2 linked regions of the Methanobrevibacter smithii ATCC 35061 genome follow. The protein of the gene in region 2 binds, or shares a complex with, the protein of the main gene of each other region. Links are inferred from orthologs where the notes say so. Each region holds a gene or a part of one and is shown on either strand. Other genes may lie near its edges.

Region 1 (4,039 bases), 110 kb from region 2 along the record:
CATCAACATCAACAACTCTTAAAAATAGAACATCCCCAACATCAAATACCTTGTTGAGTTCTTTTTTCTCTCTTCCAAACACTTCAAAAGCAGGTAAAATTCCGGAATATGGGGAATTAATATCTACATCCCACATGGAGAATCTGACATCTTTAATTTTACCAATAACTACATCTCCTTTTTTAGGAACATATTTACTTTTAAGAGGAATAACTCTAATTTTTTTATTCCTTAAAGAAACTAGTCCCATTAAAGAAGAACAAATTTTACCATTCTCTTTAAAGGTACCTCTTCCTGAGTAGTATTCGTCATCTGCCAATACTTCACCAGGAATAACTAAATCTTTATTTTCCACATATATCATAAAAATCCCATAAGTTGAAAATTAATTTAATTATTTGATAGTTTTCGTTTCTGCTTCACCACTTGAAATTTCAGCCATTTTAGCGGCGAAATCATCTTGAAGGCCACCAGGCATCTCAACAATGCCAATCCATGAACCGTCTTGCTGCCATTCTTCATTAAGAATTTCACCAAAATGATGGATTGCAGAGTAGGCTCCTCCTGCTGAAGAACCCGGAAGGCGAACAGCTACTTTAACTTTTTCAAACCTAATCGGAATAAGTGGTTTAATAGCTTTCAGGGCTGTTTGTACTTGTTGATCAACTGAAACAAAAGGATCAAATTTAACTTTAGCTTCATTAACAGCATTTTCAATCCTTTGTGCAGGGTGAGGAAGACCTGATTGGGGATTAATAGCTTCTCTAGAAATTTTATTAATAACAAGTCTTCTTTTATCTTCCTGCATTTGTCTTTTTTGTTCAGCAGTTAATTGAACATGTCCTTTTTCAAGTATAACTTTAGAAACTCCAATAGGGTCTGTAGTTTCAAATATTTTAAGCATAGCTTCTTCAGAAGCTTTATCTCCTTTTTTAGAGTCCTTAAAAATTTCTTCAACAGCTAGAAGATCTTCAATGGCCACATCCTGCCCATCAGGATTTCTAAATTCTGCTGCTAAATCCGGATCGACCAATATTTCAAAATGTTCCCCACAATATTCATATTTAGCTATTATTGCTTCATCTACATTTACCATTGAAAAAACCCCTAACCAATTAATTATTTATTCTTCACTTTCCTCTTCACTTTCTTCTTCAGATACAACCTCATCAATGAAAGTCTGTACTTCTTCCTGAGAAAGTTTAGTGTATACTTCTTCACCACATTTAATAACAGCAATTTCAACATTGTTTGCAGTAGTTTCATGTTCAGTTGCTTCATTGATTGCTGTTAGTGCTAAATTAATAGCTTCATTTAAATTCATGTCATCTTTATATTGATCTTCAAAGATATCCATAGCTGCAGATCTGCCTGATCCAATAGCAGTTGCTTTATATTCAATTAATGCTCCACTAGGATCTGTTTCGAATAATTTGCAAATACCGTCATATACTCCACCAATGATTAAAGCAGAACCGAATGGCCTTACCCCACCGTTTTGAGTATACATCTGTAACATATCACATAATTTTTTAGATAAGCTATCTACCCTAATAGGTTCACTGTATGTGATTTTATTTATTTGAGCTTCCACTCTTGCTCTTTCAACTAAAGCTCTAGCATCAGCAACAAGACCTGAAGTTGCTGCTCCAATATGTTCATCTATTTTGAATATTTTTTCAATAGATGTTGCTTCAACTAAATTAGAAGTAGTTCTTTTATCAACTGCTAAAACAATACCTTCAGAACATTTAATTCCTATTGAAGTGGTTCCTCTTTTAACAGCTTCTCTTGCATATTCTACTTGGAAAAGTCTTCCATCTGGGCTAAATACAGTAATTGCCCTATCATATCCAGCATTTTGTAAAGGTTGCATAAATTAATACCTCACATTTTTTTAATATTATAATAAACTTAAGTTCAACTACTATAAAAATACAATTATTTTAAAAAATAAACCAAATTCTCCATGAAATGGTATTTCATTACATATCTGTAATGATATAGTTTTTTAAATCTTTTTTCCATAAATTCAATTCATATTTATATGCGTATATTATTAATAAAGTTTTCTATTTTAAAATAACTAAAAGTTATTAAAAACTTTTTCATAACCAAACAGCAAAAAATTAAGGAAAAAACCAATTAATAATTCACTATTTAAAAGAAATTTTTTATCAATTTTCACTTTTAGTGTTTTGATAAAAAAGAGTCTAAATCTCATGGTTTTGTTTGTAAACTTTCCAATAGCTTACAAACGTTTTTAGACTCATAACAACTTTTTTTAAAATAATTTTTTTCACAGTTTACATAATAATAAAAGTAATAAAAAAATTATAAACTTTACCAAAAATAAACGGATGATGTAAAATGATAAAGTTAAATTTAAGTTTCACCTCTCCAAGAGGTGAATCATGTGTTAAATCATATAACAATAATTTTAGATGTAATTTTAATCATATTACATATTATTAATCTAATAAGATAAACGATTAAAATAATTGATAGATGAATATAAAAGTTTTTGATTTTTTACGCCCACGAGCTGAAGTTTTGCGTAATTTTTCCTTTTATTTTTCAATAAATTTCTGACAGGCTTTGATAGTTCCGGATAAACCGATAGTTGAAACTGAAATATCTTTTCTATTATGTTTATAAATTAAAGCAAGAGAAGCCCTTACCTCATCAACATACTCTCTTTGGCAGCGAAGAATTGCCTGATAATGATTATACTCATCGGTTTTTTCAAGCTCATAAAACTTCATAACCCATAAACTAAAATTGCCTGTTCCATTTTCACCAAAAAAGCGAATACATCCATTCCAAACAATATTAACCAAATCATCTTTAGAAATAACACTTTTAACTTTAATATCCAATGCCAAATACCTGTTATTTTTCCTAAGTGTAGGGGGAAGAACCTTAAGCTTCATCATTAACCTCCCTAACTCCTTTTAAAACCATGTTTTTCCTGTTTTTATTAAATTCCAAAATGTTTTCAGCTGAGGTAAATGATTTGTCAATTTCACTTTGAGTTAATCCAACTGAAAGAAATACTGAGCTGAAATCTTTAGTTGTCTTAATATCAAAAACGGACTCTGCTCTTGAAGACAAAATTAACGGGAAGTCAAATTTCTTATGTAATGAAATTACATCCTTAATATTAGCTATTGTTTTAGCCCTATATGTTAAATAAGATTTCAAAATATCTATAAAGCAAATTTCAACAGCTACATTATTATTCAAAGATTCTTTAGCCAAAACCTGATTAAGACCACTGTCATATCGTTTTAAATAAGGTCTTGATAAAACATCCAACTGGATATTTTCCAAAACAGCCCGATTTACTTTTAAATCTCCACCAATTACACTAATGCATGATGATTTATTTCTGAACTTTCTGGCTATTTTTCTAATTTCATTAACATTGCCGGAATCTATTTCTAAAGTATAATCTATGCCAATGTCCAAATTATCCTGCAAATCCTTTTTAAACTCTAAAGCTTTGGCAAATTTATTTTGATTATAAGAAAAATTAATATGATCCCAACCATACTTTGAAGCTTCCTCAGCTAATTTCAAATTATTATCATAGCTGTTTCCTTTAACATTTAAATCAAAAAACATTTTAAAAATCCTATTGAATCATTTATATTAAATATTAAATTTTATTTATTATTAATAGTTATGGAAAAAGCATTAAAAAAAAGAAAATAAATTTTTGTAGACTACTACAAAAATCTAAAAAATTCCCAATGGAGGAGAATTAAATATTGCATAGACAATTAAAGCCATAAATACAATATTTATAAGAACTCCAAATTTTATAGAACTATTAATATTTTCCCGCCTGGAATATTGGAAAACAATATAAAAATAATCTGCAGAGATTAAAAAGAACAATAAAAACATGAAATAAGTAAATGGGAATAGACTTACATCACTTCCAGTTACCAAAGTTCCTATCATAGCTAAAACAAGCAGGAAAATAAAAATATTACCATATCTAATATTCATATCTAACACATATTTTTTTAAA
Region 2 (5,272 bases):
TAGCCATACACAAATAGGCATCATCTTTCATATTATCATAAATTGAATGGAAAAACTCATTGAAAATCTCATCACCCTCAATATCTCCAGTTGAAGTAGATATTCCATAAGGAGGGTCTGTAACTACACTATCTACCTTTTCATACATTTTAAGTTCACGTACATCAACATTGAATGTTCTATAATCAGTTATTCCACAGTAATCCAAATTGATTGCACTTCCATTTTTCATTTTCCAGTTAACATCAGATCCTGCAACTTTACATCCAATTAATCCTGCTTCAATAAGTATTCCCCCAGTTCCACAGAAAGGATCCAATACCAAATCTCCGGAATTAACCCTAGACAGATTAACCATACACCTTGCCAATTTTGGACTCATTGAACCTGGATAGAAAAACGGTCTTTTATGAGGTTTTATTTCTTCAAAATGTTTTTTATTGAGTTTAAATTTTTCAATAGCTATATAAACAGTATTTTCATAAGCAATTAATCTGATTAATGAATCAGGTTTTTTCAGTTTTACTTTTATATTGTCACATTTTGATAAAATTAATGATCCTGTCTTTCGCTCAGCAGCCACAGTATCAATTGGAGAGTTGAATCTTTTTACTCTTACAGCAAAGTTTTTAGAAATATATCTGCTCCAGTCAATAGCTAAAATATCCCTTTCCAAATCATCTATAGAGGATTTAAATATTACCTCATCCACTTCATGGGTGTATCCTAATCTTTTTACAAGTGTCTGATAATATTTGTCTGAGTTTTCATCAGAAATATCCTTTAATAAAATCAAACCTTCAGTTATTTTAGAAATATCCAATTCCATATCCTCACATTCAATAACTGCTTTTAGTTCTGCAAGAGGTAATTTGTCATGTTCCTGAGATTGTATACATAGTAATTCCATTAACTTCACCTGATTTTTTAAAAAAAAATTATTTTTTAAATTTGTCGAAATGTCTTCTGATGATAGTTTCTTTAGAGTCTTTTGTTTGGGTACCTATATCATTTTCTTCAAATTTTGAATCCTGAATGTCCTGATCATTATAATAAAGTTCAGCTTCATTTTCCCCATAGTAATCATCATCACTATAAGAATAATCATCAGTACTTTCATTATAATAGTCATTATCATGAAGTCCATTACCCCTATTGTTAACAGCACCTTCAATATTGTCTTCCAAAGAATCTTTCATGTAAGGTTCATATTCATAATTATGCCTTTTTTCCTCTTCAAAGTTCAATTCTTCAGGATAATATTCATAATCCCTAACAGGTTCTTTTCTGTAATAATCCTGAGGCTCATAATATTCATCTTCACCATAATAACCGCCATCCTCATACTGTCTTCTTTTTGAGCGGTAGTCATTAGATGGTTCATAGTATTCATCATCAGAATAATATTCAGGCTGCTGTCTGTTTATAGAAAAATCATCTCTATAATGTCTGCTTCTTAGATTATTCTGATTGGATATTCTTGAAAATATTATATTTTCAACTTCCTTAACATTTGAAATATTGGCTAATTTCATCTGATTGTTGTCATAAGCACTATAAACCGAAACTGTTCCGACATTCAATATTTTTGCTACAATACTTTGAGATGTGCTTACATCCTGAATTGTTCCGTAAGGCATGTAGTTTTTTTTTAGTGTATAAAACTCCTGATTTAATAATAATTCTTGAGTCAGTTAAAATATACTCCATATAATACCAGTTAATAAGTTGCCAGATTATATACAGAATAATAAAAAGTATAATTACAAAAAGTGCAATAGCAGTATACCTTGTTAAAGACAATTTAACATAAGATATTAAATATACTTGCATTTCACCAATAAATGCAATAATCGGTGATGCAACAGATAAAACAACTACTAATAAAATAACTCCAAAAATAGCTTTTTTACATCCTAAAAAGCATATTCGGTTTGGTTTGATAAATAGTTTTTTCATTAGTTATTTTATCATTTCTATTAAACAACATAATAATGTATTAGAATTTAATTTTAAATAAAGTTTTTTAAAAAATAAGATTTAAAAAGTAAGCCTCAGCTCGCCCATCATTCATCACGTATCAGAGCTCATAGGGTTCATCATTGGCTTACAGATTATTTAAGCAAACATTACGCCTGCTTCTTTTATAAATTCATCATCATGTTCCTTGTCAAGAACTTTTTCTACAGCATCCATGAAATCAGTTACTGTGACTCTGTCTCTTTTTTCACGAATAGCAAACATACCTGCTTCAGTACATACTGCCTTCAAATCAGCACCGGAAAGACCGTCAGTTAAGCTGCTTAGCAAATCCAAGTCAGCTTCCTCATCCAAAGCCATGTTTTTAGTATGTATTTTTAGGATTTGTTTTCTTCCGTCATCATTAGGAAGGGGAACTTCTATAAATCTGTCAAAACGGCCAGGCCTTAATAATGCAGGGTCTAAAATATCCGGACGGTTTGTTGCACCGATAATTCCGATATCTCCCCTGGATTCAAAACCGTCAAGTTCAGCAAGAAGTTGCATTAAAGTTCTTTGAACCTCTCTGTCTCCGCTAGTTGAACTTTTAAGCCTTTTGGCTGCAACAGCATCAAGTTCATCAATGAAAATAATAGCCGGTGCTTTTTCTTTAGCTAATTCAAATACTTCACGAACAAGTCTGGCTCCTTCACCTATATATTTTTTAACGAATTCGGAAGCTACAATTTTAATAAATGTAGCATTTGTTTCATTAGCTACCGCTTTTGCAAGTAAAGTTTTACCGGTTCCCGGAGGTCCGTACAATAAAATTCCTTTAGGCGGATCAATACCTATTTTTTCAAATAATTCCGGCTCTTTTAAAGGAAGTTCAACAGTTTCTTTAACTTCAACTATTTGCTCTTCAAGTCCACCGATTTTATCATATGTAATGTCAGGTTTTGTTTCAATTTCCATTCCTGTAACATTTGCATCTTTTTCTGACGGTAAAACTTCTACAATACCAAAAGTCTGTTGGTTCAATGCAACTCTAGAACCTGGCACCAATAATTTTTCATCTAAGAATTTTGAATAATTTACTAAAAAGCTAGGTCCAGTACTGCTTTTAACAGTCATTCTGTAATCATCTAAAACTTCAGTAATAGTAGCTAAAACTAAAGGAGGTGATCTAAATCTTTCTACTTCGGAACGTAAGGATTTAGTTTCTCTTTCTAATCTGATTTTTTCATTTTCAATTAGAACTTTATCTTTTTCCAATTTCCTAACTTTCCACATTAAATTACTTTTAGCTTTGGAGTTTTCTTCTTTTAATGAATCTATTTCTTCTTGCATTGATTCAACTTTCTCAACTAACTGTTCTTTTGAAGAATTCTCCAAATCATTAATATTATCCATAGGACTCATCTCCAATAATATTGATTGAAAATTTTTATAATTTCGACATCTATGTTACTTTAATAACCATTAGTAACATTAACATATTTAAATTTTATTGTTATGCTATTTACTAAATGATAATATTTAAAATTTATGGGAAATTAATTATATACATTAACTAATAAATACTTAATTAAATTGAATTAGGAAAAACTGATTAATATGGAATGCGAAATTTGTGGTAGACAAGTATCTGACAATCCTAAAAAAGCAAAAATTGAAGGATCTGTCATGATTGTTTGTGATGAATGTGCTAAACTTGGAAAAATACAAAAAGCACCTCCAAAACCAAAATTTAGAAAATCAAACAAACCTAAGAAAAATAAAACAACAAAACAAAATTATTCTAAAGATGAACCTAAAGAAGAATTGGTTGAAGATTTTAATGTTAAAATTAGAAAAGCCAGAGAATCTAAAAACCTATCAAGAGAAGAATTAGGTCAAAAAATCTATGAAAAAGTTTCTGTTATAAATAGAATTGAATCAGGCAAGATGATTCCTGATATAAGATTAACTAAAAAATTAGAAAATGCTTTAAACATTACTTTAATTGAAAATGTAGAAGAACTGGATTTAAGCAAATACACAGGTAACCCTTCACAGGGACGTACTCTTGGTAATGTTGTAAAAATTAAAAAAAGGTAGCTATTTATTTGAATAGCTATTTATTTTCTTATTTTCAATATGTTTTACTTTTCCTTTTAGTTTATAATCTATTTTTCCGCCATTTTTAGCTTTATGAGAATAATATCCTTTAAAATCAGGAGCATTATTTAACTTATTTTTTAATTGATTGAACACATCATATTCATCACTAACAACTACAACATGAGCAGGCGGATGAATTTTTTTAATTTGCATAATACTTAAAGTTATATCTTCTTTAACAAAAAAGGCAGTAGCAACTTTAGAACTTGTTCTGAGTTTAGAATTTAGAATCTTTTCAACTAATGAATCAGCAAATTTTGCATCAATTATTTTTGGTTTAGTTGCTAAATTTAAATTTCCATGTCTTTCCATGTCCGCAATTGCATTTAGTAGTTTTGAATTGTTTTCTCCTCTTATTAAGATTAATGCCATAGTATCACTGTTTTAAAAAAAATAATTAATGGTGAAAAATTTCACCGATTTTGGAACGATTTCAATAATCTACTTCTAAATACTACAAGCAATATTAAAATTACCCCAATTGCAGTTTGTATACTGCCTAAAATATTTAGTAAATTTGCATCAACAGGTAAATCCCAAGATGGAGATGATTTGTCTCCATTTAATGCTGTATAATATACTCCAACTGCTTTAGAGTCTTTTTTAACATTAATATCTTTCGGTTCTACATGATCAACTCCAACTAAAAGACCATTGTTAATACCTTTGTTAATTGAAGTTGCAATAGCTGATGCATCATATCCATATTTAGCAACGGATGCATCTACAATTTGTTTAGTCGTTGATGCAAGTCCTGGTTTTTCACTTCCATAAACTGAAACACTAACCGAATCGGAAGTTACCGTAATCGCATTTCCCAACGCTTCATATGCATAAATTGTTGTTAACTCACCATTACAAACTGGACAGACTTCATAATTTTCAGATGATGGATAACCTACCGACCATCCGCAATCATCACATGATTTTGAATAAACTTCATTCATCGGATAACCAGATTCATTTAAATCCTTAGGCGTGAACATGTCTCCAGTAGATAAACCGGATACAAGATTTACTGCACCTCCACCGTATTTTTCACCAGAATCATTAGCTACTTCACCCATAGCTTCAGAAACAATAGTAGTTGCTGGATATCCATCCCTAATCATTTTTCCAATGTTAATTGCAGTTTCTTTACGAACAGTAG

Evidence for each region. The genes of interacting proteins can lie anywhere in the genome.
Region 1: the proteins of MSM_RS01750 (region 2) and psmA are in contact, whole or in part, in a cryo-EM structure (PDB 6HE5), measured with the Archaeoglobus fulgidus proteins. The link is inferred for Methanobrevibacter smithii ATCC 35061 from one-to-one orthologs. Residues at the interface, in WP_010879468.1 of Archaeoglobus fulgidus: Asp391, Leu392, Lys393, Gly394, Met396, Phe397, Val398; in WP_010877997.1 of Archaeoglobus fulgidus: Ala30, Arg33, Gly34, Ala35, Asp51, Arg53, Val54, Lys66, Ser79, Gly80, Leu81, Val82, Met166.

Annotation. Positions count from the first base shown.
Region 1 is NC_009515.1:229,395-233,433, forward strand. Bases 1-2,830 are described here. They hold psmA (archaeal proteasome endopeptidase complex subunit alpha), read right to left. Parts: upstream 1,877-2,830; coding sequence 1,124-1,876; downstream 1-1,123. Other genes in these bases: rrp4 (exosome complex RNA-binding protein Rrp4), read right to left, coding at 1-364; MSM_RS01185 (ribosome assembly factor SBDS), read right to left, coding at 395-1,096; MSM_RS01195 (Rpp14/Pop5 family protein), read right to left, coding at 2,571-2,830. Also shown: more of MSM_RS01195, read right to left, coding at 2,831-2,933; rnp3 (ribonuclease P protein component 3), read right to left, coding at 2,923-3,627; MSM_RS01205 (hypothetical protein), read right to left, coding at 3,742-4,017. UniProt on the Methanocaldococcus jannaschii protein: Component of the proteasome core, a large protease complex with broad specificity involved in protein degradation. The M.jannaschii proteasome is able to cleave oligopeptides after Glu, Asp, Tyr, Phe, Trp, slightly after Arg, but not after Ala.
Region 2 is NC_009515.1:335,649-340,920, forward strand. The notes cover bases 1,215-4,066. They hold MSM_RS01750 (proteasome-activating nucleotidase), read right to left. Parts: upstream 3,310-4,066; coding sequence 2,119-3,309; downstream 1,215-2,118. Other genes in these bases: MSM_RS01755 (multiprotein bridging factor aMBF1), read left to right, coding at 3,577-4,059; MSM_RS01760 (DUF356 domain-containing protein), read right to left, coding at 4,060-4,066. Outside these bases: MSM_RS01740 (TIGR01177 family methyltransferase), read right to left, coding at 1-910; more of MSM_RS01760, read right to left, coding at 4,067-4,494; MSM_RS01765 (hypothetical protein), read right to left, coding at 4,536-5,272. UniProt on the Methanocaldococcus jannaschii protein: ATPase which is responsible for recognizing, binding, unfolding and translocation of substrate proteins into the archaeal 20S proteasome core particle.